Regions from separate parts of the Vibrio jasicida 090810c genome, predicted to be linked through region 1. Evidence: predicted binding sites of a transcription regulator. Region 1 holds the regulator's gene; the other holds the start of a gene.
The links. Region 1 encodes PurR, which represses purine synthesis genes. Its sites were predicted from a motif close to TNANGNAAACGTTTNCNTNA; they were not measured.
Positions count from the first base shown of each region.

Region 2: glyA (serine hydroxymethyltransferase) is a predicted target of PurR. The motif match lies at 5,552-5,571, and genes of this name have one in related genera.

Region 1 is NZ_CP025792.1:1,120,694-1,128,843, forward strand. Features, by position in the region: gene mukF (chromosome partition protein MukF) at 1-230, opposite strand, end outside; gene cmoM (tRNA uridine 5-oxyacetic acid(34) methyltransferase CmoM) at 233-1,024, opposite strand; gene elyC (envelope biogenesis factor ElyC) at 1,139-1,945, shown strand; gene torR (two-component system response regulator TorR) at 2,039-2,752, opposite strand; gene torD (molecular chaperone TorD) at 2,986-3,633, shown strand; gene purR (HTH-type transcriptional repressor PurR) at 4,076-5,080, shown strand; cyclic di-GMP riboswitch class I at 5,360-5,449, shown strand; gene C1S73_RS05300 (TfoX/Sxy family DNA transformation protein) at 5,566-6,156, shown strand; gene C1S73_RS05305 (TVP38/TMEM64 family protein) at 6,277-6,966, shown strand; gene C1S73_RS05310 (putative signal transducing protein) at 6,966-7,283, shown strand; gene C1S73_RS05315 (alpha/beta fold hydrolase) at 7,321-8,124, opposite strand.
Region 2 is NZ_CP025792.1:1,495,596-1,503,745, reverse strand. Features, by position in the region: gene treB (PTS trehalose transporter subunit IIBC) at 1-156, shown strand, start outside; gene treC (alpha,alpha-phosphotrehalase) at 250-1,935, shown strand; gene C1S73_RS07080 (hypothetical protein) at 2,030-2,929, opposite strand; gene C1S73_RS07075 (winged helix-turn-helix domain-containing protein) at 3,061-4,587, opposite strand; gene C1S73_RS07070 (YitT family protein) at 4,678-5,280, opposite strand; gene glyA (serine hydroxymethyltransferase) at 5,629-6,879, shown strand; gene lipA (lipoyl synthase) at 7,185-8,150, opposite strand; gene lipB (lipoyl(octanoyl) transferase LipB) at 8,147-8,150, opposite strand, start outside.

The DNA of each region.
Region 1 (8,150 bases):
AAAGCCGAAGCTTCGCCCGTCTCATCAAATAGTCGAGTGACGATGGCAAATGCGTCGTGCAATTCACCTTCACCCAATTCTTCATCGAACCTTTCATTACTTAGTACGGCGATGGCAATCAAAAACGCCAGTCGCTCAGTGGTCAGGTTCAACGAGAAATCGTGCTGCTTAACCCAGCCAACCAACTCATCGATTGGTTGCTCTGCAGCATTGAGAGTCATCTCACTCATCGTTATTCCTGTTTATCGTTCTTCTTAGCCCACACGTGGATATAGCGGCCTAATGAGAGGTATGGCTCTTGTCGACAAAGTTGTTTTTCTAGCGCCAACACATCTTCAAACTCGTAATCGCCCATGTATTCCATATTACCTATGTAATCACTAAAGGAACGAATACCAGATTTACCACAAATACTAAAACCAGAATCTTCTATCCATTGATAGACCTCTTCGGGTTTTAGGCCTTTTTGTGGCTGTAGTTTAAATCTTTTCCGATGAGGCATGCCGTCTAAAATATGAGGAATGTTGCCACAAACCACATTTTTATAGACTAAGCCGTGGTGGTTATAGAACATAACCGATGCAATGCCCCCCGGTTTGACCTGCTCCAATACCGTTTCGAGTGCCGTTTTTGGATCAACGAGCCACTCCATCACAGCATGGAACATGACAAGATCCACCTGCGCGTCCATATGCTCGCCAATGGATTGGACAGGTGAATGAATCAGGCGATACTGCTCAAGCAAACCGTTTTTTTCAATATCCTGTTTCGCTAGTTGCAGCATTTCCGAAGATAGATCACATAAAGCGACGTGATGTCCGAGCTTAGCAAGCTTTTGCGACAATTGTGCTAAGCCACCTCCGGCATCAAGTACTTGGAGGGCTTGATGGTCGGCGTCTAATTCACTTAGAATCTGTAGAAAATCTTCCCACACAATGATTTGGCGGATCTCCCCTTTATCGGAGCCGTAAATATTTTTTGCAAATTTGTGGGCGATATCGTCGAAATTGCGGTCTTCTGTCACTTCTGCTGAGTTATCATAACGGATTGTGCCGCTATTCTGGCACAAGGAAAGCAGGAATAAAGAGGGTTATCCTCATTTTTATTATCAATTGATGTTTTTTCGGACTATTTATGTATGTTTGAGCTGAAAAAAGTAATGTCAGCCTTGCTGATGCCATTACCAGCATTGCTACTGATAGGCTTGTTAGGTCTTGCTCTCATCAGTTTTACCACTAAACGTAAAACCGGCTGCTTTGTTGTTCTTTTCTCTTTTGTTGGCATCTTCCTTGTTGCCTTCCAACCCGTTTCAACCAAGCTTCTTATGCCTCTAGAACGCGAGTACAAAGCGTTTTTGCCGGTTTCTGGCACTGTGGACTACGTTATGGTTCTTGGTAATGGACACGTGGTAGATGATGAAATACCACCAACGTCTCAACTGAGCCGTACCGCTTTAATGCGTTTAACTGAGGGTATTCGTATTTTGCGTATGTACCCAGGTGCGAAGTTAATCCTTTCCGGTTACGCAGGTGGCTCTGAAATCAGCCATGCTCGTATGATGGCAAACGTAGCGCTTTCCCTAGGTGTCGCAAAATCCGATATTATTTTATTAGAGGATGCCAAAGATACTTGGGAAGAAGCACGCCAAGCTGCCGCGTTTGTTAAGCAGAAAGACATTGTTTTAGTGACTTCAGCCAGTCACATGAAGCGTGCTCTTTATGAATTCAACGCAGCGGGCATTAAGCCAATCCCAGCGCCAACGAACTTTATGGCGATCGATGATATCGAACAACCTTGGCAAAAGTACGCGCCAAAAGCTCGCTACTTAGAGCAAACTGAGCTGTATTGGCATGAATACCTTGGCGGGTTATGGCAAAAACTGCGTGATAACGTAGGTCAAACACCGATGGTTGAAGTTGAAGATCCTGAAGTGGCGCAGCCATAGAAGGCTTACCAATCGCAGATGAAGTCCATCATCGCTAAATTGCAGACACAAAAAAGGAGAGCCTATGCTCTCCTTTTTCTTTGTCGCTATGAATTAGTCACCCGCGAACATGTAGCCTTCACCATGAACCGTCACAAAGATTTGTGGGTTCTTCGGATCAAACTCCATCTTAGCGCGCATGCGTCGAATCAGTACGTCGATAGTACGATCGTTTGGCGCATCCACTCGGTGGCTGATCATATTCAAAATACGCTCGCGGCTTAGTACCTGATTTGGGTACGAAGACAGTGCCACCAATAGCTCATATTCCGCTTTGGTTAGTTTCACTGGTTCACCATTACGGCTAAGAGCACGGCGTTGAATATCAAACGTCCACTCACCGAAACGTACAATGTGTTCTTCATTAGTATCGTTCGCGATTTTTTGTGAACCATTGCGAGCTGCAGAAATGCGCCACAGCAAGTTCTTAACGCGAACCAATAATTCCCTTAGTTCAAAAGGCTTTGTCACATAATCGTCTGCACCCATTTCTAGGCCAACGATTTTGTCAATGCTATCCGTGCGTCCTGTCACTAATATGATGCCGATATCTGATTGGCTGCGTAATTCACGCGTAAGCATAAGACCGTCTTCACCGGGCAGGTTAATATCCAGCATGATAAGGTCCACATCACCACCTTGAAGCACTTCGCGCATTTCTGCACCGCTTTCTGCTTCACTGACTTTGTAGCCTTCATTTTGGAAGTAGCCCGCAAGCTTACTACGAGTTACAACATCATCTTCTACGACTAATACGTGATAGCTCATTTACACCACTTTCTGTCTTTTTTATTTTCCAAGACGTATTCTATTCATAACTAGTAACATTTCTAGTCATAGATACATTAAAAAGCAAGATTTTGCGATTTTATTGATTCAAAGCAAGCTTATTTACAGCCATTCATAAACCGGCACATTTTCCCATAATGGATAACAATTATAGTTACTGCTATTCATCTTAATTGTTTACACTTAGGGAATAACCATTCAGGAGCAAAAAAATGCAAGAAGTGAAAGCTTTTAACGAGAAACGCGCAGAAATCTATTGGTGGTTTTCTAGCCTGTTCGCAAAAGAACTAACAGAGAAAGAACTAGAAAGCTACCACAGTGTTGACATTCGAAGCTTTTTGGCTGGCCTTGGTGAAAATGAGTCATTAAAACCAGCTGTGGATACCCTTGTTGATGCACTTAACCGCCTACAGGATCGTGAAGACGCGCAACTTGAATTGGCTGCAGACTTTTGCGAGCTTTTCCTGAAAACAGAAAAGCACGGTGCACTGCCTTACGCATCTATGTACATCGGTGAATCTGGTCTTTTAAATGACAAGCCAGCAGAAGAGATGGAAAAACTGATGGCCGATTTTGGTGTTCAGGTTGATGAGAACCTGAAAGAGCCAGCGGATCACTTAGCGGTTGAACTAGACTTCTTAGGTAACATGATCATTCGTTCTAACGAATTAGAACAAGACAAACACATGGAAGAAGCGTTCGAGAAACAGAACGACTTAATCCAAAAGCATCTTATGTCTTGGTTGCCACAGTTTGCTGCGAAATGTAAGCAATTCGACGAATTTGGTTTCTATGTAAGCGTTGCGCAACTATTAATTGCATTTTGTAAACTGGACAGCACCTACCTTCTTGGTGAATAATTGCCGCCAATTTCAGGGAGCTCGCAAGCGGGCTCCCTATTTTATTCGTTAATTTTTAATCTAGCACATAGAAGCCCTTTCCATTTAGCAGTTAAAATGTGACCTCAATAGCGCAAAACACCTGCTGAAAATATTGCTAGTGTGCCCACATCAGTCTAAAATGTGAGCGCAAACGATTAAATACGACTTATATGTAAACCGCTGAAATATGGCGGTTTTTGTGTTTTATTAACAAGATTGCTGACCAATTCCTCACTTATATAAGTAAGGAACATGAGATTCAGCAACAAATGTTGCTACAAACCTTTTTATACCGATTTCGGAACAACCGCTGCCTAATTAATTGAACCTTAAACTTCAGATATGGTTCAATTCGCGCAACATACTAAGCGTAAGGTTGTATTCACTACGGTATTCAGTAGCTCGATACAGGACATCATTTATGGCCACTATAAAAGACGTTGCTCGCTTAGCCGGCGTTTCTACCACAACAGTTTCGCACGTAATCAACAAAACGCGTTTTGTTGCTGAAGCAACCCAAGAAAAAGTAATGAAAGCGGTTGATGAACTAAATTACGCGCCAAGTGCAGTTGCACGTAGCTTGAAGTGTAACTCAACTCGCACTATCGGTATGTTGGTAACGCAATCGACTAACCTTTTCTTCTCAGAAGTTATCGACGGCGTTGAGAGCTATTGTTACCGTCAAGGTTACACGCTGATCCTATGTAATACTGGCGGTATCTACGAAAAGCAACGTGACTACATTCGCATGCTAGCGGAGAAACGTGTAGATGGCATTTTAGTGATGTGTTCTGACTTAACGGAAGAGCTAAAAGAGATGCTTGACCGTCATTCAGATATCCCGAAAGTGGTGATGGACTGGGGTCCAGAGAGTTCGCAAGCTGACAAGATCATTGATAACTCTGAAGAAGGTGGCTACATCGCAACAAAATATCTGATCGACAATGGTCACACTGATATTGCTTGTTTGAGCGGTCACTTCGAAAAAGCCGCGTGCCAAGAACGCATTGCAGGTTACCGCCGCGCAATGGCAGAAGCAAACTTAGCAGTAAATGAAGATTGGGTACTTGAAGGTAACTTTGAGTGTGATACTGCCGTACTTGCTGCTGACAACATCACAGCAATGGACAAACGCCCGACTGCCGTTTTCTGTTTTAACGATACCATGGCGCTTGGTTTGATGAGTCGCTTGCAGCAAAACGGCATCAAAGTACCAGAAGATATCTCTGTCATTGGTTACGACAACATCGAGCTAGCAGAGTACTTCTCGCCACCGCTAACGACTATCCACCAGCCAAAACGTCGTGTTGGTAAGAATGCGTTTGAAATTTTGCTAGAACGCATCAAAGACAAAGAACATGAAAAACGCATTTTCGAAATGCAGCCAGAAATTGTTGTTCGCAACACAGTTAAGAAACTGAACTAAGCGGCATCGAAGTTTTATAAAGCGCTCGTAAGGGCGCTTTTTTATTGCCTAAAAATAACATTCCAAAAACATTTCAGAATATAAATACCTCCCCTCATTTAGATAAGTTGCTGTTTTAATTGGGCGTAGTCCATTTCCTACATCAACCTTTTGTATGACAAGGGACCGTTCCCAAATATGAAACCAAACACATCAAAAAATCACTATTAACTGAACCAAGATCACACTTTCATGTTTGAAACGTGATGTTAATTCAATATACGAAGTATTCTCAAAGTGTCACGCACAGGGCAAACCATTCGAAAGGGTGGGACGCAAAGCCTCCGGCCTGAACCATCTTATTAGATGGAAGGTAGCGGGGTTACCGATGGCAAATATGCATTAAGTGAGTTTACCCTTTAATGACATTGTGTCTGCATGCATTTGCTAATCTCTCGGACCTGATTTTTGGTGGCGTAATATTAATTACACCGAGATAACACATCATGGATAAACCGATACTCAAAGACTCAATGAAGCTGTTTGAGGCACTTGGTACTATCAAGTCGCGCTCAATGTTTGGTGGCTTCGGGCTTTTCGCCGATGAAACGATGTTCGCACTAGTTGTAAACAATCAACTTCATATTCGAGCAGACCAACAAACTTCATCTGACTTCGAGACTCAAGGACTAAAACCGTACGTCTACAAGAAACGTGGTTTCCCAGTGGTCACGAAATACTATGCTATTTCTGATGATCTATGGGATTCAACGGATCGCTTGATTGATGTTGCAAAGCAATCTCTTGAGACTGCTAAGCAAGAAAAAAAACAGCAAGCGAGCACCAAGCCTAATCGATTGAAAGACCTTCCAAATCTACGCCTAGCAACTGAACGTATGTTGAAGAAAGCAGGCATCGACTCTGTCGAGCAATTAGAAGAAGAAGGTGCCTTAAGCGCATACAAAGCAATCCAAGATACGCATGCCTCTACGGTAAGCCTTGAGTTGTTGTGGGCGTTAGAAGGTGCAATCAACGGCACCCATTGGAGCGTCGTCCCTCAGTCTCGCCGAGAAGAACTGATGAGCGCATTGTCTTAACGCGCACTATCAGCATGACATTGAGTAAAAACCGCAGTTTTCATACTGCGGTTTTTTTTTTGAAATTTTTTCTTCTCTTATTCTGTCTTATTATTTAAGAAGCCAAATGGAGTAATTACGATGAATAAGAAACTGATTTTAGGACTGATCCTGCTCGCAACCATCCTCTTTTTAGGAGTGAATTTTGGCCAGTATCTCACCTTAGAAAATGCCAAAGCACAACAAGCAGCACTAAATACGTTCATTGACCAAAACTTTGTGTTTGCTGCGGCGACCTACTTCTTGGCTTACATCGCAATCACCGCTTTCTCTATTCCAGGAGCCGCCGTTGTTACCCTGCTCGGCGCCGCCCTATTTGGTTTTTGGACCAGTTTATTATTGGTGTCTTTTGCTAGCACCATCGGCGCAACAATTGCTTTCTTAAGCAGCCGCTACTTATTACGTGAATGGGTACAAAGTAAATTTGGTAATAAGTTAAATGCCATTAACCAAGGTGTAGAAAAAGACGGAGCGTTTTATTTGTTTTCACTGCGTTTGATCCCAGTATTCCCATTTTTCTTGATTAACCTCTTAATGGGGTTAACACCGATGTCTATCAGCCGCTTCTATTTAACAAGCCAAATCGGCATGCTGCCTGGTACTGCCGTTTACTTAAATGCGGGCACTCAACTAGCCACTATCGACAGTCTTTCAGGAATTGTGTCACCAACCGTATTAGCATCATTTGCTCTGCTTGGTTTGTTCCCTATTATCGCTAAATGGGTTATGAATAAGGTCCGCCCTGCTCAAGTTCAAAATGGAAATGCCTAATGAAAATCTTCATCGCTAAAAACCCTGCGGAAGCTCATATCGTTTGTGAGCTCCTCAAAACCGAACAGATTCACTGTGAAGTAAGAGGCGAAGGTATGTTTGGGTTGAAGGGAGAGTTGCCCTTCAGCGATGATACAGACCCGTATGTTTGGCTTTTACATCCGGAACAGCAGTTGAAGGCGTCTGCGATTGTCGAAGACTATCGACAACAAACAGAGCTTACTTACCAAGACTGGCAATGCCCGCAATGTGCAGAGAAGAATGAGGGACAGTTTGGTGCTTGTTGGCAATGTGGATATCAAATAGGGGAGCTATGATGGCTCCCCTATCTTTTTAGATCGGTTCTCAAATCTATTAAGCCGCTAGACTTTGCTGCTTAATAAACTCAATAGAGTGTTGATTGAAATCTTCTGGACGTTCTACGTTGCACACGTGGCCACAATTTGGAATTTCACGTAATGAGCTTAGCTTATGCACTGCAACCATTTCTTTTACTGGCTTAATGAACATGTAGTCTCTATCCCCCATTAGGTACAGCGTCGGAATAGGCAACTCTTTATCTTTAAAATACTTCATTAACGGATTTACATCCGCCGCCAGTGTGAACCAACGCTTAAACTCTTTTTGGCATAACTTCTTTGCTTCACGAATAAACAAGTGACGAGATTCGCGTTGATTTTTTTGTGGCATAACGATGTAAGCAAAGAGCTTATACAGCCACATGTAAGGGAGGATGTGCTTTCCAAGATTACCGAGTTTAACTAAGATCTGAGAGCGAGTGTTTAAGCGCGTTACCGCCCCACCAAGCACCATAGAACTCACACGCTCTGTTGCCATTTCGGCAAGGTTACGCACAATAATTGTACCCAAAGACATACCAACAAAGTGTGCGGATTGGATCTTCAAATGATCCAGAACCTTTAAAATGTCCTGTGTCACCTCAGTAAAGGTATAACGACTTGTCATCAGTTCTTTGATCAACTGGTTTGACTTGCCGTGTCCACGGAGATCGATTAAGACCAAATTAAAGTGCTCTTTATAGGCCTTTAATTGTTTAAACCATATTGAAGAACTGCCACCAGCACCATGCACGAAAACGACCCACTCATTGCTGGTAGGGTGTAAATAGGTTTTATGGAATAGAAGTGGCTGAGTCATTTATCAGTTTGAAAAGCATTCTGTAT
Region 2 (8,150 bases), 370 kb from region 1:
GTGGGCGGCTTGCCGGGCATCTTGTCTATCCAACCACAGTTCTGGGGCGTATTTGCTCTGGCGATGTTGGTGGCGATTGTGGTTCCAGTAGCACTGACGCTTGTGTTGTATAAGCGCGCACAAATGAAAGGCGAGTTAGAAACCGCTAACGCGTAATCCAAACCGAGGCAGCGATTTAACTGCCTCGTTTATCTCCTCAATTTTTTAAAGATTTTTAAGTTTCCTTTTAATGGTAAGTGAGCGTTAGAAATGGCAATGACCAAGCATGATGAGAGCTGGTGGAAAACCGCAACCATCTACCAAATTTACCCAAAAAGCTTTTGTGACAGTGGAAGTAAAGGCACGGGCGATATTAAAGGGATCATTTCTAAACTGGATTATCTAAAACACCTTGGTGTGGATGCAATTTGGCTGACGCCGGTTTATCAATCGCCAATGATCGACAACGGTTATGACATTTCCGATTACTACGCGATCAACCCAGATTTCGGCACCATGCAAGATTTCGATACCCTGTTGGCTGAGGCTCACCAACTGGGTATTCGAATCATCATGGATATCGTGGTCAACCATACTTCGACAGAACACAAGTGGTTTCAATCGGCACTGGGTGACAAAAACAGCCCTTACCGTGATTACTACATCTGGAAAGATCCTGTTGATAGCGCAGAGCCAAACAACTGGCAATCTAAGTTTGGTGGCAACGCTTGGGCGCTGGATGAAAAAACGGGTCAGTACTATTTGCACCTTTTTGCTAAAGAGCAAGCGGACTTAAACTGGGAAAACCCGGTAGTGCGTGAAGAAGTGAAAGAAGTCATCAGCTTCTGGGCAGAGAAAGGTGTCGATGGTTTCCGTCTTGACGTTATCAACCTGATTTCCAAGCAGCAAGATTTCCCAAGTGACGATATTGGTGATGGTCGCCGTTTCTACACGGATGGTCCTCGCGTGCATGAATACCTTCAAGAGATCAGCGAAGCCGTGTTCCAAAAGTACGGCAGCGTGACGGTGGGTGAAATGTCTTCCACCACGCTAGAGCATTGTCAGCAGTATTCAGCGCAAGATGGCAAAGAGCTGTCGATGGTGTTCAACTTCCACCACTTGAAAGTTGATTACCCGAATGGTGATAAGTGGACGAAAGCGCCGTTTGATTTCATCCAACTGAAACAGATCTTCAACCATTGGCAAACCGGCTTAAATGGCAAAGGGTGGGGCGCACTATTTTGGTGTAACCACGACCAACCACGTGTTGTGAGCCGATTAGGTAACGACGAACAATACCGTGTTGAATCTGCCAAAATGCTTGCGGCATCGGTACACATGATGCAAGGCACGCCTTATGTTTATCAAGGTGAAGAGATCGGCATGACCAACCCAGGCTACACCGAAATCAGCCAATATCGTGATGTTGAAAGCACGAACATGTACGACATCATGATCAATCGCGATGGCGTATCTCACGACGACATGATGGCGATTTTGGCGCAGAAGTCGCGTGATAATTCACGTACCCCAATGCAATGGAACAGTGCGAAACATGCGGGTTTTACTGAAGGCACGCCGTGGCTAGAGGTGGCTCAGAACTATTCTGAGATCAACGCGGAAGCCGCAATTGCCGATTTGAACTCGGTGTTCTACTTCTACAAGCGCTTGATTGAACTGCGTAAACAGGTTCAAGTAATCACTGATGGTCGTTACGAGGACTTGCTGCCAGAACACAAACGTATTTTTGCTTACGCTCGTCAGAACGACAACCAAACGCTACTGTGTATTAACAACTACTACGGCGAAGAAGTGGAGTGTGTGTTACCAGAGCGGTTTGATATGAGCAAAGCCAAGAATCTGCTTTCCAACTATCAGAATGCGACCAGCGCGATTGCTTCCAATCACCAAGTTCTGCGTCCTTACGAAACACGCATCTTGCTGATTGAACCTTAAAGGCAAATAAAAAATACCCCTAAGGATTTCGATCCTAAACAAAAGGCTTTGGAGTGCTCCCCAAAGCCTTTTTTCTATGAGATAAGACTGCGGCTTATGCTTTCTCGATCTTGCTCAGTGTCGCTTTCTCTTCACTGATTTGAGTCTGTTCTGCTTTCAACAGTTCAACTTGTTCAATCAACCCTAGTGCAGGGTTGAACCAGCGCTCTGCGGATGTTTCAAACTCCATTGAGTCCATCTCGTCACATCTTAGGTTATAAGTATTCGTTTCGGTTAGGTAGGCGGCTTCAATTGATTTACCAGACACTTTGAAAGTTTTGCGTGCGCCTGTTTCGGTGATTTGTTGGCTCCAGCCCGCTTTACAGTTTGCCTCATTTGGCAAAGTTTTTACCCATTGGTGATCATCAAAATCATTCAGTAGGTTTGCCACTTGTTCACCATTTAGATCTAAAATGACTGAGACCTTGTTTACGCTGATATCAATGTTCGGATCTTTCTCCTTAACTGTCGAACCTTCCAAGCGAAATACTGGGCTGCTGTTCATGATGGGTACGATAAAGCGATGATCAACGAGATAGGTGTCCGTGATTTCATGCAGTGCGCCATCCGTACCGGCAAAGTAAATCGACTTCTCTTCTTCGCCGCTCTCTTCCACTTGCTGTGATAGGTAAAACTGAGTGATACCGTTGTTGACTAAGTCATGGATAACTTGTTGCACTGGAGCTGATTGTGGGATCAGAGTTAAAGCGTCAAGAAGTTCTTGGCTGCTCATTGGATCAAAATTCATCAGCACCGAGCCCACTTGTTGCCCGTCTGCAGAAATGGCGTAGTTCAGTTTTGTTGTTACTACTGGGGAAAAAGATGAGTTTTGGATCGGGTAATCGATGCTATTTTGTGGGCCTTTATTGCCGCTTGATGAGCCGGAAGAAGAGCCGCCGCCACAGCCGTAAAGTGCGATCGTAGCTGCTGCGATAAGCGTCATTTTTTTAAGCATGAGTTTACATTCCTAGTTGGTAAAGGCTGATAAATCGAGCCGTTATTTGAATGTCGCCATGCTAAGTTTTGAGTGAGAAAAAGGGCAAAAAATAAAAGCTAATAGAGTTAAATGAAAGCTTAATTTTATATTTAGGTCTTTGTTTTATCTGGATTAATATCTGCCTCGATATTGGTGCAGTATTCTTCAATTAATGCCTTCCAACGCATCACTATTTCCTTTTCCTTAATACTGACACGCAACTTCTTCCAAGGCTGTAAGCAGGTTTCTTTGGATTCTGGTTGTGACAAGCGACTAAACAATTCTTCAGAAGGCATGACGCGCAGCAGAGCCACCAAAGACTCCATATAATTGAGGCGGAATTGGTCAAGCTTATTCTGCTTGTAGGCGATATGAGAGACAAAAGTGTAAATCAGGGCATTTTGAATCAATGAATCTCCTGCCGGTGTCGTCAAGAAAGTTTTCGCCTTATCGAGATTACCAAGTTTGTAGTGGAGGATCCCCATCCATAAATTTAACTCATCAGGTAAGGCGTCAAACCCGGATTGTACTTGATAAAGAAAACCTTCGAGTTCGGCTTTATTTTGTTCGTATAAAGCTAAATGCCGAGCAATTGTGATGGCGGCAAACTCATCCATGTTTTTGATATCAGTCGTTGAAAATGCTTTTCCAAGCAGCATTTTCTTGTGGGCGTCACTCAGATGCCAAGTGCTTTTGGACGGTTCTGGTAAGTTGAAGTATTGGGCAATGTCCGTGTGGAGCTTAAACAAATCCGACTGTAAGTGTGCGGTGCGAAGCATGTATTGGTTACGAAAGGCCAGTTTACCCGTAGCAGGGTAAATCAAGTTCATTTTTGCCTTTAAAACACCTTCGGTCGGACCATCTTTGAGTTCAATATTAAGTTGATAATCGCTGGTTTGCATGTTGCGAGCGCCAGGGAAATAAGGCGTCTCGTTGATTGGATCGAGGAAATAGCTCGGTGCATCTTGGTTAGCGATGTCCGTATATGGGTACTCAACTTGTTGTTGCAATAATATCGCTTTCACCATGGTGCGGTATTCCCTTGCCTCTGCACCTAAGGCGTCAACACGGTTAAGCAGTAGCTCCACTTTTGGAATCAGCAGTTGGTTACGAGTTTGCTGAGTGGAGACTCCTTGCTGTTGCCAGACAACAACGGAAAGTATCACGCTAGAGGCAGCTAGCAGAGCACAAAGGCAGTAGGCGATAGGCCATTTCAATGACGAAGTCGTTTTTTGTGGGTTTGCCACCTTCGCTTTACGTTTGTCGGCTCTCGCTGGTGGTATTAACTGAATGTTGGCTTGGTTGAAAAAGTAACCTTTACGCGGGTAGGTCACCAATAGTTTGGCGGCATCATGCTCTGGTAAGTGCTCTTGTAGCAAGGCCCGAAGTGTACTGATTCGATTGGTAAGTACGTTCTTTGAGATAAACTTACTTTGCCAAATGGTCTCTATGATAGTTTCTGCAGACAGCGGGTGGCCAACACTGGTGAGCAACAGTTCTAATAACTCGATGCTACGCGGCTCAAGATCTATAACGACCGCTTGTTTGTGAAGGGTTTGAGTCTCTGGGTTGTAGATCAGCTCGCCAATAACAATCTGACTGTTGGTTTGTTTGGCTCGTTGTAGGAAGTCGCGCATACCATCATGAGTGATTAGGAAATGGCGAAGTATTATATAGTCATTGGAGCGCAAAATCTTATAAATTGCGCTCCAATTATCACAGAAAGGTTATGAACCGTAGCTCACAGAATAGCGATGTGGTTTGTGGTTCATCGCAAGCACTAGGTTCAGTGCGAATGCACCAAGAATCGATAGGCCGATAACCCAAGGCGTGACGAAGAAGAAAGACGCAAATAAGATGCAAGCGTCAATCGCCATCTGCGATTTGCCAACAGAAATGCCAAACTTGTCTTGAATGAATAAGCACAGTACGTTGAAGCCACCCAAGCTTGAACGATGACGGAATAAGATCAGCATACCTAAACCCATCAGTAAGCCACCGGCTACCGCACAATAAACCTCGTTAATTGATTCAAGTGAAATCAGCAAATACAGGTTGTCCGCAAAGATAGAAACCAAAGCGCCAGAAATTGCACTATTAATCGCAAAATGACGGCCAAAGCGTTTCCAAGCCAGCAAGTAAAAAGGACAGTTGGCTAAAAAGTACAGCACACCAAACGTAAAAGGTGTAAATTGGCTAATAAGCAGAGCCAATCCAGTGGTGCCTCCCGTTAAGAGGTTCGCGGATTGGAGAAAGAAAACGCCTTGAGCTACCAAAAAGGTACCTGTAAGAATTGCCATCCAGTCTTCTTTTCTTGAGTGTTTTTCCATCTAGTATGCAGTCGTTGATGATAAATCGGGCATGCATAGTAGTAAAAAGATGATCTTTTCGGTAGCTAGAGGGTAAAATTTGCGGTAAACCTATGTAATTGTTGTTTTACAGGGTGTAAAGCACAAATTTGACAGTCAGTGGATCATGGTTGAACGATTGCAACATCGTCATGATAATCCTTACTTGTCATCATGAAAAAACTGCATGAGAAAAATTGTAAATTTCTCTTTATGACCTAGATCAAATTATGTAGAATGCGCGCCATTACGGTGACGAAAACGTTTGCGTTAGGTCATTTAGTCGGTTTTTTTGCAACTTTCAGTACCAATCTGAGTCAGGAGATACAGATGCTTAAGCGTGATATGAACATCGCAGATTACGATGCGGAACTGTTCGCAGCTATCCAGGAAGAAACACTTCGCCAGGAAGAACACATTGAACTTATCGCTTCTGAAAACTACACAAGCCCACGTGTAATGGAAGCGCAAGGTTCTCAGCTAACGAACAAATACGCTGAAGGCTACCCAGGTAAGCGTTACTACGGCGGTTGTGAGTACGTAGATAAAGCTGAAGCACTAGCTATCGATCGTGCATGCCAACTGTTTGGTTGTGAGTACGCGAATGTACAGCCTCACTCAGGTTCTCAAGCAAACAGCGCAGTTTACATGGCGCTTCTAAACCCAGGCGACACAGTTCTAGGTATGAGCCTAGCGCATGGTGGTCACCTAACTCACGGTTCACCAGTAAACTTCTCTGGTAAGCACTACAACGTGATTCCTTACGGTATCGATGAAGCAGGCCAAATCAACTACGACGAGATGGAACAGCTAGCGCTTGAGCACAAGCCTAAGATGATCATCGGTGGTTTCTCTGCTTACTCACAAATCGTTGATTGGAAGCGCATGCGTGAAATCGCAGACAAAGTTGACGCTTACCTATTCGTAGACATGGCGCACGTTGCTGGTCTAATCGCAGCAGGCGAGTACCCAACACCAGTTCCACACGCTCACGTAGTAACAACGACTACGCACAAAACGCTAGCGGGTCCTCGTGGCGGTCTTATCCTTTCTAACGAAGGTGAAGAGCTGTACAAGAAGCTGAACTCAGCAGTATTCCCTGGCGGTCAAGGTGGCCCTCTAATGCACGTTATCGCTGGTAAAGCAGTAGCGTTCAAAGAAGCGATGGAACCTGAATTCAAAGCTTACCAAGCTAACGTAGTGAAAAACGCGAAGGCAATGGTTGGTCAATTCCAAGAGCGTGGCTACAAGATCGTTTCTAACGGTACTGAGAACCACCTGTTCCTTGTTGACCTAATCGACAAAGATATTACTGGTAAAGATGCAGATGCGGCACTAGGTGCAGCAAATATCACAGTAAACAAGAACTCTGTACCAAACGACCCACGCAGCCCATTCGTTACGTCTGGTATTCGTGTAGGTACGCCAGCAATTACTCGTCGTGGCTTCACTACTGAAGACGCGAAAGAGCTAGCAAACTGGATGTGTGACGTTCTCGATAACATCGGCAACGAGGAAGTTATCGAAGCAACGAAACAGAAAGTTCTAGAGATCTGTAAGCGTCTACCAGTTTACGCATAGTCCTCTGTGTAAATTTGCTTTCTTTGAAAATAACTCAGGCGAACTCGCTCTATTTCTGCGATTCGGTTTGATTATTTGATTGGTGAAAGGTCCTCATTTGAGGGCCTTTTTGTTTTTCTAGCGTATGGAAATATCAGCTTGGAGTGCGCTGAAACGAGATTCCTGATATTGCCTAGGCTCTTCGGAATGACGCTGCTTTTGGTTCTGATAAATAGGCTTATTGTCCAAATGACGGTGTTTTATGTTCGACAGATACAAAAAAGGCTGGCACTGAGCCAACCTTTCTCTTCAAAACAAGCGAGTGCTTATTTAATCTCGATACCTTGAGCCTGCATATCGGCATGGTAAGAAGAACGAACGAATGGACCACACGCCGCGTGCGTGAAGCCAAGTTCCAGTGCGATCTCTTTTAGCTCGTCAAACTCTGATGGTGGAACGTAACGCTCTACTGGCAGGTGGTGACGGCTTGGTGCTAGGTACTGACCAAGTGTCAGCATTGTTACACCGTGTGCACGTAGGTCTTTTAGTACTTGGACGATCTCTTCTTTCGTTTCGCCAAGACCCATCATAACACCTGATTTGGTCGGTACATCTGGGTGCTGCTCTTTGAACTTTTGCAGCAATTGTAGTGACCACTTGTAGTTCGCGCCTGGGCGAGCTTTACGGTACAAACGAGGTGCCGTTTCTAGGTTGTGGTTGAAGACATCTGGCGGGTTGTCTTTCATCAGATCAAGTGCTACATCCATACGGCCACGGAAATCAGGTACAAGCGTTTCAATCTTGATGTGTGGGTTCAGTTCGCGGATTTCACGGTTACAGTTTGCAAAGTGCTCTGCACCGCCATCACGCAAATCATCGCGGTCTACTGAAGTGATAACGACGTATTTCAGCTTCATGTCTGCGATGGTTTTAGCCAGTTTCTTCGGCTCTTCAGCTTCTACTGCAAGCGGACGGCCATGGGCAACGTCACAGAATGGACAACGGCGAGTACAGATAGCGCCAAGGATCATGAAAGTAGCCGTACCGTGGTTAAAACATTCCGCTAGGTTAGGGCAAGAGGCTTCTTCACATACTGAGTGAAGGTTGTTCTTGCGCATCGCTGATTTGATGTCTTGAATACGTTGGCTGTCGGCTGGTAGCTTGATCTTCATCCAATCAGGCTTACGTAGCACTTCTTTCTGCTCTGTAGGCATGTTCTTTACGGGAATCAATGCCATTTTGTCAGCGTCGCGGTATTTGACGCCTTTTTCCATCTGGATTGGTTTGCTCAT